Regions from separate parts of the Paraburkholderia sp. WC7.3g genome, predicted to be linked through region 3. Evidence: predicted binding sites of a transcription regulator. Region 3 holds the regulator's gene; each other region holds the start of a gene.
What was found. Region 3 encodes LexA, which represses DNA repair genes until DNA is damaged. Its sites were predicted from a motif close to ACTGTATNNNNATACAGT; they were not measured.
Positions count from the first base shown of each region.

Region 1: a site for LexA is predicted at 1,288-1,305, ahead of OKW43_RS27240 (ATP-dependent helicase). Genes of this name have one in related genera too.
Region 2: a site for LexA is predicted at 1,922-1,939, ahead of imuA (translesion DNA synthesis-associated protein ImuA). Genes of this name have one in related genera too.
Region 4: a site for LexA is predicted at 1,897-1,914, ahead of imuA (translesion DNA synthesis-associated protein ImuA). Genes of this name have one in related genera too.

Region 1 is NZ_JBNDMA010000002.1:3,440,632-3,443,837, reverse strand. Features, by position in the region: gene OKW43_RS27250 (RNA-binding S4 domain-containing protein) at 49-267, opposite strand; gene OKW43_RS27245 (hypothetical protein) at 625-1,140, shown strand; gene OKW43_RS27240 (ATP-dependent helicase) at 1,349-3,206, shown strand, end outside.
Region 2 is NZ_JBNDMA010000005.1:28,127-31,332, reverse strand. Features, by position in the region: gene OKW43_RS42210 (Y-family DNA polymerase) at 1-1,276, opposite strand, end outside; gene imuA (translesion DNA synthesis-associated protein ImuA) at 1,197-1,910, opposite strand; gene OKW43_RS42200 (glycoside hydrolase family 6 protein) at 2,156-3,037, shown strand.
Region 3 is NZ_JBNDMA010000002.1:2,291,137-2,294,342, reverse strand. Features, by position in the region: gene OKW43_RS21980 (sulfate ABC transporter substrate-binding protein) at 66-1,112, opposite strand; gene lexA (transcriptional repressor LexA) at 1,425-2,075, shown strand; gene OKW43_RS21970 (hypothetical protein) at 2,178-2,522, shown strand; gene OKW43_RS21965 (DUF2939 domain-containing protein) at 2,642-3,206, shown strand, end outside.
Region 4 is NZ_JBNDMA010000002.1:2,003,918-2,007,123, forward strand. Features, by position in the region: gene OKW43_RS20670 (Y-family DNA polymerase) at 1-1,248, opposite strand, end outside; gene imuA (translesion DNA synthesis-associated protein ImuA) at 1,178-1,885, opposite strand; gene OKW43_RS20680 (GFA family protein) at 2,071-2,478, shown strand; gene OKW43_RS20685 (autotransporter outer membrane beta-barrel domain-containing protein) at 2,517-3,206, opposite strand, start outside.

The DNA.
Region 1 (3,206 bases), 1.1 Mb from region 3:
CAACGCACAATCCTGGTGCGCGGCGTCCCGCGAATTTCCGGACTGCCGTCAGCCTTCGTGGACAGCGATCCGCGTATCGCCGAGCAGCACGACTTGGCCCGCGCGGATCTTGCAGGTCTTGCGCGTCTCGACGCGGCCGTCGACCATCACGGCGCCGTCGGCAACCATCATCTTCGCTGAGCCGCCGCTATCCGCGAGGCCCGTGATTTTCAGCAGATTGTGCAGTTCGACGTATTCGCCGGTCAGCGTGAAATTGAGGTTGGGCATCGCATTTGCACCTTGGGGCACGGGTCGCGTTCGGGGTTCGCATCATAAAGCAAGTGCATGCGCCGCGGCGGCGCGGGCCGTTCGACCTGCGCAGGATTCCTCCGAAACGCGCCCCGGCAAGCAAATGAAAGCAGATGTTATTCAGTTATCGGAAACTGAAACGTTCCGTAACGCCGGTCGCGTCGGACGGATTTCACTCCTAAAGTGCAGTTCAGCAGCAAAGCCCGCTGGCATTTCCGGGATCGCTCCCCGGCCACCCATCCAGCGACGTCCAGACCGGGTGAGGCGCGCGGGACATACCGTCATCGCGATGCCGGAAAGTCCGCCCGAGTCACGACAACTTTAGAGAGGAAAGCCATGACCCAGATTCGTTCGCTCCTGATCGGTACCGCCCTCACCGCTTTTGCCGCGACGGCCGCTGTCGCGCAGACAGCACCGGCAGCAGGCATTGGCGGTCACGCGCAAATCCAGACCCAGGGCGCCGCCGACATGGTGCCGCCGTCCGCTGCTGGCGCACAGGGCTTGCAGGCGCCGCCTTCGGCGCAAGGCATGCAGCAAGTCCCCGGCGCGCCCGCCGCGCAGGGCGTCGAGGCGCCGCCGCCGGCCCGTTTGACGGCGTCGGGCTCGACCGACCCGCTCGTGCAGAAGCGCGACGCCGACGCCAAGGCCAACGCCGAGTATCGCGCGGCGAAAAAGTCCTCGAAAGCGGAATTGAAGGCGCAGCAGAAGGCCGCAAAGGACCAGTACAAGGACCAGGTGCGCGGCGCGAAGCTGAACCAGAAGGCGGACAGGCAGACCGCCGATAACGAAATGAAGATGAACATGGAAGGGCAGGCTGCCGCGCAGGCCGATGGCGCGGACGTCAAGCATTAAGCCCTGCTGGATGCGGCGGCGCGTGGCGTTGCGAGGCTCGCGCGCCGCCGACGACTCTCGCTTAACGGGTTGTGCGTCAGGCCACCCGCCTGCCGACGTCTGGCCCCCGCAGATGGGCGCCCGGAAAAAGGGCGCTTGTCGCGTGGGGTTGTATGGATATACAGTGTGCGTCGCATCCTGAAATCCATCCAGCACGCAAAGCCTATCCGTGTCCACCGTCGCCGAATCCGCTCCGTCGTTCGATACCACCTCCTGGCTCGCGAAGCTCAACGACGCCCAACGCGAAGCCGTCGAATACGGGACCGACACGCCAGACGCGCTGCCCGGCGCGCTGCTCGTGATCGCGGGCGCCGGCTCCGGCAAGACCAACACGCTGGCGCACCGCGTCGCCAATCTGGTGGTGAAGGGCGCCGATCCGCAGCGCATCCTGCTGTTGACCTTCTCGCGCCGCGCGGCGCTCGAAATGACCCGCCGTGTGACGCGCATCACGGCCGCCGCGGCCACCACCGCCGGGGCTCGCGCCGCGCTCGCGCAAGGGCTGACGTGGGCGGGCACGTTTCATAGCGTCGGCGCACGGCTGTTGCGCGAATACGCGGATCTGATCGGTCTCGCGCCCGCGTTCACGATCAACGACCGCGAAGACTCCGCCGACCTGATGAACCTCGTGCGTCACGAGCTCGGGCTGTCCGCCAAGGAGCGGCGCTTTCCGGCGAAGGGCACCTGCTTCGCGATCTACTCGCGCGTCGTCAACACCGGCGCATCGCTCGGCCAGGTGCTGGAGCGCCCGTTTCCGTGGTGTCGCGAGTGGGAGGAGGATCTGCGCCGGCTGTTCGCCGCCTACGTCGACGCGAAACAGAAGCAGAGTGTGCTCGACTACGACGATCTGCTGCTCTACTGGTCGCACATGGCCGGCGAGCCCGCCATCGCGGCCGATCTGTCGGCGCGCTTCGATCACGTGCTGGTCGACGAATATCAGGACACCAACCGCCTGCAGGCGTCTATCCTGCTCGCGCTGAAGCCGGACGGCCGCGGGCTGACCGTGGTTGGTGACGACGCCCAGTCCATCTATTCGTTTCGCGGCGCGACAGTGCGCAATATCCTCGACTTCCCCGCCCAGTTCGAGCCGCCGGCGAGGCAGGTCACGCTCGAGCACAACTATCGCTCGACCGAGCCGATTCTTGCCGCGTCGAACGCGGTGATCGAGCTCGCGAGCGAGCGCTACACGAAGAATCTGTGGACCGACAAGGCGTCGGCGCAGCGCCCGCGCCTCGTCACGGTCGCTGACGATGCCGCGCAAGCCCGCTACATCGTCGAGCAGGTGCTCGAAGCGCGCGAGCAGGGCGTGAAGCTGAAGTCGCAGGCGGTGCTGTTTCGCGCCGCGCATCACAGCGCCGCGCTCGAGATCGAACTCACGCGCCGCAATATCCCGTTCGTCAAGTTCGGCGGGCTGAAATTTCTCGACTCGGTGCACGTGAAGGACGTGCTCGCGGTGCTGCGCTGGGCCGAGAATCCGCGCGACCGCGTCGCCGGGTTTCGGGTCGTGCAGCTGCTGCCGGGTGTCGGCCCGGGTACCGCGGCGAAGGTGCTCGACGACATCGCCGCGCGCGCGGATGGCGGCGATCCAGTCGCGACCGCCGGCGGCGTACTGGCCGCGTTTGCGGCGCCCGCTCGCGCGCAGGAAGACTGGCATCCGTTCGTCCGGCTGATGTCGGGCGTGTACGGGCGGAAAACGCCGTGGCCCGCCGAGTTCGAAATGGTGCGGCGCTGGTACGAGCCGCATCTCGAGCGCAATCACGAAGACGCCGCGATCCGCCACGCGGACCTGCTGCAAATGGAAAGCATCGCGGGCACGTATCCGTCGCGCGAGCGTTTCCTGACCGAGCTGACGCTCGACCCGCCCGATGCCACCAGCGACGAATCCGGCGTGCCGCTGATCGACGAGGACTACCTGATCCTGTCGACGATTCATTCGGCGAAGGGCCAGGAGTGGCGCAACGTGTTCGTGCTGAACGGCGTCGACGGCTGCATTCCGTCGGATCTCGGCACCGGCAGCGACGACGAAATCG
Region 2 (3,206 bases), on a different contig from region 3:
ACGGACGGTGGCCGCGCATGATGAGCTGCACCGGACTGTCGAGCAGCCACGTCGGCCGCGGAAGGCTGGACGGTGGCGGCATGGACCTGACGGTCTCACCGATGGGTATCCAGCGCGCGGCGACCTCGGGGCGGTGATCGGCGACGGGCGCCGCCCGGGTGACATTCTGGGCGCCGAGCCTGGCGACGAGCAGTTCCATCAGGCGCGCATGCTCCTGTGGCGAACCGCCTGGCTCAGGAAACAGCGATTCGCTGGGTGCGTCCGCTTCGCGCACGTCCTTCGCGTCGAGGCGAACGGCGATGACCGGCGCGGCCAGTTCGACGCGGCCCAGGCGTTCTTTCAGCAGGCGCACGAGGTGTTCCTCGCGTGACGTCGGTTCGCCAAGCGCGATTTCGATTGCGGTCGGCGGCACCGCCGCGCGGCCGCGTTCGTGCTCGAGCTCAAGTACAAACCGGGCGATCGCCAGCTGTCGCGCCGACAGCCAACCGGTCATCTGCAGGATCAACCGCCGCGCCGCGAACAGCACGGCTTCCGCATGCTCGATCCGGTCGGGCAGCTCGAGCCGCGCGCTGAAGGCGGGGGGCAACTCCAGCCATTCGTACACTTCGGGCGCCGCACCCGTCGCGCGATCGAGCGCATCGAGCAGCGCCGTTCCGCAGCGCTTCCTGAGGCCTGCGCGGGGTAGTCGCCGGACGTCGTCGACCGTTTCGCATCCCAGTCCGTCGAACCATCCGGCGTAGGGGCGCGCAGGCGGCAGGGCAGGTAACGGCACGCGACGCAGCGTACGGTCGACGGAGCGCAACGTGAGCGCGACGCCACCCGATGATCGGGCGAAGAGCCATGCGGCCTGTCCCGTCGGCGCAACGGCAAGTGTCGCGGTCACGCCGAACGCGCTCACCGTTTCACCCGCCCGCCAGCGCAGTGCCCGAATGCCACCGAAGAGGCGCAGGCTCGCCGAAACGTCGGCCAGCACGACCGATTCCTCCGCCAGCACCACGTGGGGGGTGAACTGCAGCAGGGCGAACGCCACGCCACGAACCAGCTCCGCTTCACGGGTGAGATCACGTTCCCGGATGACCGCGTCGGGGACAAGCGTCAACACTCCACCGCGGCGCATGCCAGGCACGATGCCGGCCGAGTGCGCCGCGCCGTCGAGCGCGACAACGCGGTCCTTTTCCAGCACGACAAACCCGGCCTCATTGCGCGGCGTCGACCAGCGCGGGAGAAACGACTCGAGGGCGAGGTGCGGCAGATGTACGCCGATCCAGAGTTGCATATCGGCTCAACAGGGCAGGTGAAGGTACGAGAGGAACGAAAACGGGTTCGTCGCGCTGCGGTCCGCGGCGTTTGACGAACGTCACTTCAATACCGCCCCTGGCGGCTCGCAGCGCAAGCCGCAGCGGCGCCGGCGACGTCGCCTGGGCGGCCGCGAGTGGGCGAAACAGGAACAGCAGGGTGTCCGAGGCCTGAGCGGCCAGATGCAGGCGCCGCAGCGCTTCCTGCCGGACTTCTGCCTGCCAGAAGAGCAGGGCGCCGCAGGTGCCGGCACGCAGGATCTGCTCGGCGGCCCACAGCACAGCCGTGCGTGGTGCGCGCAGCACGCACGGCTGTGCTGCGGGAACGCCGAGCCACGCCAGTCCGGCGGGTTGAAGCCGATGCGGCGGCTGCAGCAGGAGCAAGGGGCGGGATCCGACGTTCGCCAGCGCGGGCTGAAGCAGACGCAGTTCACCGCAGCCCGGCTGCGGTGTGAGCAGTTCAGTGAGCGCGCCCGCGGGCCAGCCGCCGCCCGGCAGCTCGGCGGTTAGCGCGGCGTGGCCGCACGACACCACCCGATCGAAGCCGGCGGCCAGCTGCGAAGCTCGCCATAGCGCGGGGTGGATTTCTTCAGGGTGACGCGGCAGGGCGTTCATGGAGCAAGGATACTGTATGGATATACAGTATCTAGTGTAGCGCTTATCCCGGGAAAATGTAAAAGGAGGTGTGAAGACCACGACCGGGGGGTACTGGCGAGCCGTTCCAGGCGGGCGCGAGCCCACCTTTCGCGACCGGTCTGTGATCGGCCATATGGGAAAGCTTTCCGCAAGCCCGAGAAGCTGGTCAGAGGAACCGTCGGTTAGAATAACTGCTCCCATCAGCAGCTGACCGTCTTTCACCAATGCTCAACAGAAAGCATTCTTCCGGCAAGCTCTACGTCGATCTGCAATCGGCAGCGGCACGGTACCTTGCTGCCGCCCAAACGAAGTCCGCGTGTCTCGAACGCATCGCTTCCACGCCGCAAGCCATCTGGGTGACCGATGTCTCCGCCATCGCTGACCTTCGGATCAAACTGGATGGCGCATATGCTAATGATGAGATTGCGGTTGTCGTTTTATACGGGATCCCGGACCGTGATTTCGGCGGTGGGTATTCCGCCGGTGGAGAAGAAACAGAAGGATCCTACCGCGCCTACATTGACAAACTCTGCGATGCCATCGCACAACGTCGGGTGATTGCGATAGTAGAACCAGACGCAGTCGCCGATATGTTCAACGGAAAGTTCGGTGAGGATCGCGCCGAGCGCCGCACGGCCTTGCTGCAATACGCATGTGACCGGCTAGGCCAACTCACCCAAACTGATGTCTACCTCGACTGTGGACACTCCAGCTGGCCGGAAGAAAGTTGCCTCGATCGGTGGCTGCGCGACAACAACATGCTCGATAGGCTCACCGGCATCGCGATGAATGTCTCGAATTTCAAATCGACAGAAGAATGCCTCGATCGTGCGAGAGCACTGCTGCATTTGGGATCTCGTGAAGTTGTGCCTGTGGTCATTGACTGCAGTCGAAATGGCGCGCCTCTTGCCTCAGATTTGCAGGGCGATGATTTATGGTGCAATCCGGTTGGAGCCCGTCTTGGTCCGGATCCGGTCTTGTCTTTGTCGAATTATCACGCCCGGTTGTGGGTAAAGCGGCCTGGCGAGTCGGACGGAGTGCACAACAGCGGATTGCGTGCGGGCACGTTCGATCTGGGCCTATGCCTCCGACTTTGCGGCGAGTAAGTCGCGCAAGCGCAGTGCACACCAAAGCACATTCATTAGGGGTACGGTGCATCTGCGTACGAAGGTCCGTCGATCGAACGGAGGGGCCGCTCGAATGATCATGTGAGCGCGATAGCGTACGTCGGAACATGGCCGGCCGGTCTCTGCCGGTCATCGATCGGCAGCATTC
Region 3 (3,206 bases):
GTTAGCCGAAAGCGCGCCCATTGGGCGCGCCCTTTCACCTCTGCCTTTGATGCAGGCGGCGGTTTTTACTGCGGCTGATAAATCGAATCGAACACGCCGCCGTCGGCGAAATGCGTCTTCTGCGCGTTGGTCCAGCCGCCGAACGAATCGTCGATCGTGTACAGCTTCAGCTTCGGAAACTTCGCGGTCAGATCGGCCGGCACCTTGTTCGAACGCGGACGATAGAAATTGCGCGCGGCGATCTCCTGGCCCTCCTCGCTATAGAGGAAGTTCAGATAAGCCTCGGCGAGCTTGCGGGTGCCGTGCCTGTCGACGACCTTGTCGACCACCGCGACCGGCGGCTCCGCGAGAATGCTCACCGACGGCACGACGATCTCGAACTTGTCCGGACCGAACTCCTTCAGCGACAGGAACGCCTCGTTTTCCCACGCGATCAGCACGTCACCAATGCCGCGCTGAACGAAGCTCGTCGTCGCGCCGCGCGCGCCCGAATCGAGCACGCCGGCGTTCCTGTACAGCTTGCCGACGAACTCCCTGGCCTTCCGGTCGTTGCCGCCCGGTTGATGCTCGGCGTAGGCCCACGCGGCCAGATAGTTCCAGCGCGCGCCGCCCGAGGTCTTCGGATTCGGCGTCACGATCGACACGCCCGGCTTCACCAGATCGTCCCAATCCTTGATGTGCTTCGGGTTGCCCTTGCGCACGAGAAACACGATCGTCGAGGTGTACGGCGACGCGTTGTCCGGCAAACGCTTCTGCCAGTTCCTGTCGACGAGCCCCTTGTTCGCGAGCGCATCGATGTCATAAGCGAGCGCGAGCGTCACGACGTCGGCCTGCAGACCATCGAGCACCGAGCGAGCCTGCGCGCCCGAGCCGCCGTGCGACTGCCTGAAGGTGACGGCTTCGCCGCTGCTGGCCTTCCATTCCTTGCCGAATGCCTGGTTGATGTCCTGATACAGCTCGCGCGTCGGATCGTAGGACACGTTCAGCAGTGTCGTGTCGGCGTGCGCGATGCCGCTTGCGCCCACCATGCCCAGCGCGCCCGCCGCGCCGACGGCGAGCGCCGTGATCAGTTTTCTGGTTCGAGCCGCAAGCCCCGTGTGCCGATAGTTCATCTCGATTTTTCTCCGTGTGATGGTCCGCTGCCAAGCGTCTGGTGTTGTTCTGCGTCGCGGTCACGTGCACATGAGCGCCAATCCGGAGGCCAGTCTATCGAAGGGCTTTCATCATTAAAAATAATGTTTCTTCATTTTTTAATACTCAAAAGTGGTAACGGCAGATGCGACGGCTGTTGACGCACCGGAAACGACGCGATGTGGCCGATAAACGACGCCCGAACGCGCCCCTCCGGCCGAACTTAAAGTAAAGCTTGAAATGCGCCGGATACTGTATAAAAATACAGTCACCTGTTCATACATACAGTGGCCATGACAAAACTCACCGCACGACAGCAGCAGGTTTTCGATCTGATCCGCCGCGCGATCGAACGCACCGGCTTTCCGCCCACTCGCGCGGAAATCGCCGCCGAACTCGGTTTCAGCTCGGCCAATTCCGCGGAAGAGCATCTGCGCGCGCTGGCGCGCAAGGGGGTGATCGAACTCGCGGCTGGCGCGTCGCGCGGCATCCGCCTGCTGTCCGGGCAAGAGGACGCGCCACACCAGTTCACGCTGCCGCATGCGGGCCTGATGCAGTTGTCGCTGCCGCTGATCGGCCGGGTCGCGGCGGGTAGCCCGATCCTCGCGCAGGAACATATCTCGCAGCACTACGCGTGCGACCCGGCGCTGTTCTCGAGCAAACCCGACTACCTGCTGAAAGTGCGCGGCCTGTCTATGCGCGACGCCGGGATTCTCGACGGCGACCTGCTCGCAGTGCAAAAGCGCAGCGAAGCGAAGGACGGCCAGATCATCATTGCGCGGCTCGGCGACGACGTGACGGTCAAGCGTCTGAAGCGCCGGCCGAACGGCATCGAGCTGATCGCCGAAAACCCCGATTACGACAACATCTTCGTGGAAAGCGGCAGCGCCGATTTCGCGCTCGAAGGGATCGCGGTCGGGCTCATTCGCCCAAGCGAGTTCTGATCTTTCGCTGTCGCAGCAACGCTTGCGCCGGCTTGTCCAACCCAAGCCGCATTTACGCCCGCATTTACGCCCGCATCTACGCTGTATCGCCAGGAGAGACTCATGGAACGCCTTGCCCGCCTGCTGCCTTTTCGCCAGTTCGGCCGTCTGCGCCATCTGCGCAAGCTCACGCCCTGCGCGCTGACCGAGGCGCCCGCGGCGCGCACGCCGTCGCTGTTCGACGTGCCTGCCGATGCTTCCGGTCTGCCGTCGTCGTTGCCGGCGTTCGCTCGCGTGTCGCTGAATTCGGCGCTGAACATCGCCGAGCCCGCGCGTCGCGCACCGGTGCGGGTCTACCATGGATCGTCGCGACTGATCATGGTCGGCACGGTCGACGCCGTATGCCGTATGATCGATCGTTGCATCGCCGACGAAGCCAACGTGCACGGCGCGGTGTTCGAAGCCTGAGCGAATCCTGGGCACGCATGCGATACCCACTTCTGAAGTTCAGAGTTTCGCGTCGGATGGGATCGTTTCGACCTCGCCGTGGTCGACGTTAGATGATCACTAACGTGGAGTCCCATTCGATGACATTTCCGAAACGCATACAGGGCAGCGCCACCCGGCCGCTGCTGATCACGCTGATCGTGGTGATCGTGATTGGCGCGCTGGGGTTTATCTATGCGTCACCGTATATCGCGGTGAACAATCTCAAACGCGCGGCAGATGCGCGAGACGTGCAAACCGTCAATCAGTACGTGGACTTTCCCGCGCTACGCGATAGCCTGAAGCAGCAGGTGGGCGCCATGCTGACACGCCGGCTCGAAGCGGACGCCGGCAACAAGCTGGCCACGATTGGCGCGGTGATCGGCGTGACGTTGATCGGCCCGCTCGTCGATGCCTATGCAACACCCGACGGCGTCGCGGCGCTGCTGAACGGCATGCCGCCACGCGGCATGCCGGGCGAGCAACCGTCCGCGCCGCCAGCCGCGAGCGGCGAAGCGCCGGCCGCACCAGCCGCGGGCAACACCACCAATCAGGCAAGTGCGCCGCCACCGGGGCGTCAAAGCACGGCCGGCTATCGTAGTCTCAACGAATTTGTTATCACGTACCGGCGTGGCGAAGGCAACGCGAACTACTCGGCGATCTTCC
Region 4 (3,206 bases), 290 kb from region 3:
ACGCACCGGCGTGTCGAGCATCCACGTCGGGCGGGGCAGATTCTGCGGCAGCGGCGCGGGCTTGAGCGGCTGCGAGACCGGCAGCCAGCGGTTCGCAATCTCCGGCCGATGATCGGCGCTCGGCGCGGGTTTCAGCACGTTCTCGTCGCCGAGCCGCGCGACCAGTAGTTCGAGCAGGCGCTCGTGATCTTCCTTCGAGCCGCCCGGTTCGGGAAACAGCGTGTCGGACGTGGGCGCGGCCGACTCGACGTTCGATGCATCGAGCCGCAATGCAATCACGGGCGCGGCGAGCTCGATACGATGCAGCCGCTCCTTCAGCAGGCGCATCAGATGTTCTTCGCGCCAGCTCGGCTCGCCGAGTGCGATGTCGATCGTGGTCGGCTCGATCGCAGCGCGTCCGCGCTCGTGTTCGAGCGACAGGCGAATGCCGGTGAGCGCGAGCTGTTTCGCGCACAGCCATCCGCACAGTTGCACGACGAGCCGCTGTGCGCCGAACACCGCGCCATCCGCGTGTTCGAGCCGGTCGGGCATCTCGATGCGCGCCGAGAACGTGGGCGGCAGTTCGAGCCAGTCGAACAGTTCGGGCGCGGTCCCGAACGCGCGGTCGAGCGAGTCGAGCAGATGTTCTCCGCAGCGGCGCTGCAAGCCGGCGCGGGGCAGGCGGCGCAGATCGGCGATGCGTTCGCAACCGAGGCCCGTGAACCAGTCGGCGAACGGGCGCACTTCGGGCACGGCGAGCATCGGCAGGGCGGACAGACGCCGTTCGAGCGACGCGAGCTTCAGCACACGGCGGTTGCCATACTTCGCGAGCAGCCACGCGCCCTGGCCGGTCGGCGCGGCACTGATGCGCGCGGTGAAGCCGAGCGCGTCGAGGATGGCCTTCGCATCGCGACACAGCGCGAGCAGGCCGCCAAAGAGCCGCAGACTCGCGCCGATCTCGACGACGACCGTCGCCTCATCGAGCAGCGCGACTTCGGGCGAGAAGCGCATCAGCGCGATGCCCACCTCGCGATGGGCCGCCGCCTCGCGGCCGCCATCGCGCTCATACATGCCGGTTTGCGGCGACAGCGTCAGCACGCCGCCGCGCTTCATGCCGGGACGCACGCCTGCCGAGCGCGCGGCGGGGTCGGCCATCACCACTTTGTCTTTCTCCAGCACCGCGCAGCCATGCGCGGGCTCAGGTGACCACTTCGGTCTGAAGACCTCGAGCGGCAACTTTGGCAGATGAACGGCGAGAAAGACGCGCATGTCGGGAAAGCAGAACGGGGGTGGGTTGAAGGGGAATCGACAGGGGCTCTGCGCGAGCGGGCCCTCGTCGTTTCACGATGTCGATGGTGAGACCTTCGGCCGATGGCCTGAGCGCGAGCCGCAGCAGCGCGGGCGATGCATCTTGCGCGGTGGCGAGCGGCCGCACCATGATGAAAAGCGTCTCCGACGATTGCGCGGCCAGATGCAGACGGCGCAGCGACGACGCCTGCGCGTACTGCGCCCAGAAGATCAGCGCGCCGCAACTGCCGGCGCGCAGGATCTGCTCGGCCGACCACAGCGCGTCGGCGGTTTTCGGCGCATTGATTCGCAGCACCTGCTGCAGCGACAGGCCGATGTAGTTGAGCCCGAGGCCGTCCGGCGTATGCGGCGGTTGCACGAAGGCGAGCGGACGCTCGCCGACGGCGCTGAGCGCCGGCTGCAACAACCGCAGTTCGCCGACGCCGGCCTGCTGCACGAGCAGATCGACCAGCGCGCCCAGCGGCCAGCCGCCGCCGGGCAATTCCGCCGACAAGGCCGGATAGCCGGTATCGACGCTGCGGCCGCGGCCAGCGCCAAGCTGGGACGCCCGCCACAAGGACGGGTGAATGGCTTCCGGTGCTGGCAGGGCGGCTGTCATTTACGAAAATACCTGTATGGATATACAGTATCCTACATGTTTTTATGCGATAGCGAACAGGCACTTTTTTTGGAGGGCGGGCGCTGCGCGACCGCCATTACCGCGAGGGTTGTGCTGGTTCGTGCATTGGCAGCACGAAGTCGTGCCGTCCATAATTGCAGCGGCCCTCAACCTCGGAGAACCCCATGCTGCGCACGTACCTCGGCAGTTGCCATTGCCAACTCGTCAAGTTCGAAGCTCGCATCGACTTCGACAACGGCACGTCGAAATGCAATTGCAGCTACTGCAGCAGGCTGCGATTCTGGCACGTGCAGGTTCGCCGGGAAGACTTTCGTCTGCTCTGCGACGAAGCCGCGCTGAGCGAATATCAGGGTAACAATCGGGTCGCGCATCACCCGTTCTGCAAACGCTGCGGGGTCCACGTATTCGATCGCATCGATATGCCGAACGGCACCGGGTATTCGTATATCAACGTGAACATCATGTGCATCGATGAACTCGATCTCGACGCGGCACTGAATGCGCCAGTCACCTATCGCGATGGGCTACACGACGACTGGGGCAATCCGCCTACGCAAACGCGGCACCTTTGATTGCGCCGGTCACGACATTGATGGGGCAAAGCAGACGCCTACCAGACATAGCGCACGCCGAGATCGCCCTTGACCCCACTACGGCGGACATTGCTGTTTCCACTCACGGCGAACTGGTAGCCGAACTGTCCGTATAGGTTCAGCCGATCCTTGATCTTCGCGGTGACACCGCCGGCGAACTCCAGTCGCGTGGCCTGCACATTCAGCGGCACCGGATCATTGGCGAAGGTCGTGGTGGCCTGGGCATTGAAATCCCGCCACAGGTTGGCGCGCACATACGGCTGCCACACCGTCTCATGGCTGCCTTCGATGGTCCACTTGCCGCGCACGCCGAGCCGGCCACTCGCACCCGAAGTCGAGCCGAGGGCGACTTCACCCAGACCATCGTTCGCATCGTTGAACGACACATGCTGCCAGATGATCTGCGCCTGCGGCTCCAGTTCGAAACCCGGGCCGAGCGGCAGCGGGATCGGATAGCCCCCCTCCAGGGATGTCGCGAAGCCCGTACCCCGGACCGGCAGACTCGCAAATTGCGTGGTCGCGCCGCCGTCGTAGTACGTACCCTGCACGACCGCATCGAGATACCAGCCACTGGGGCCGTAGTGCGTCCAGTAGCCACCGCCGGTATACGCATTCAGATGCATCGAGCCGGTGTGCTCCAGCGCGTATCCGGTTGCCGCCGCGTTGGTGACCAGGCCATCGACATCTGCACTGCCGTAGGCGTATGC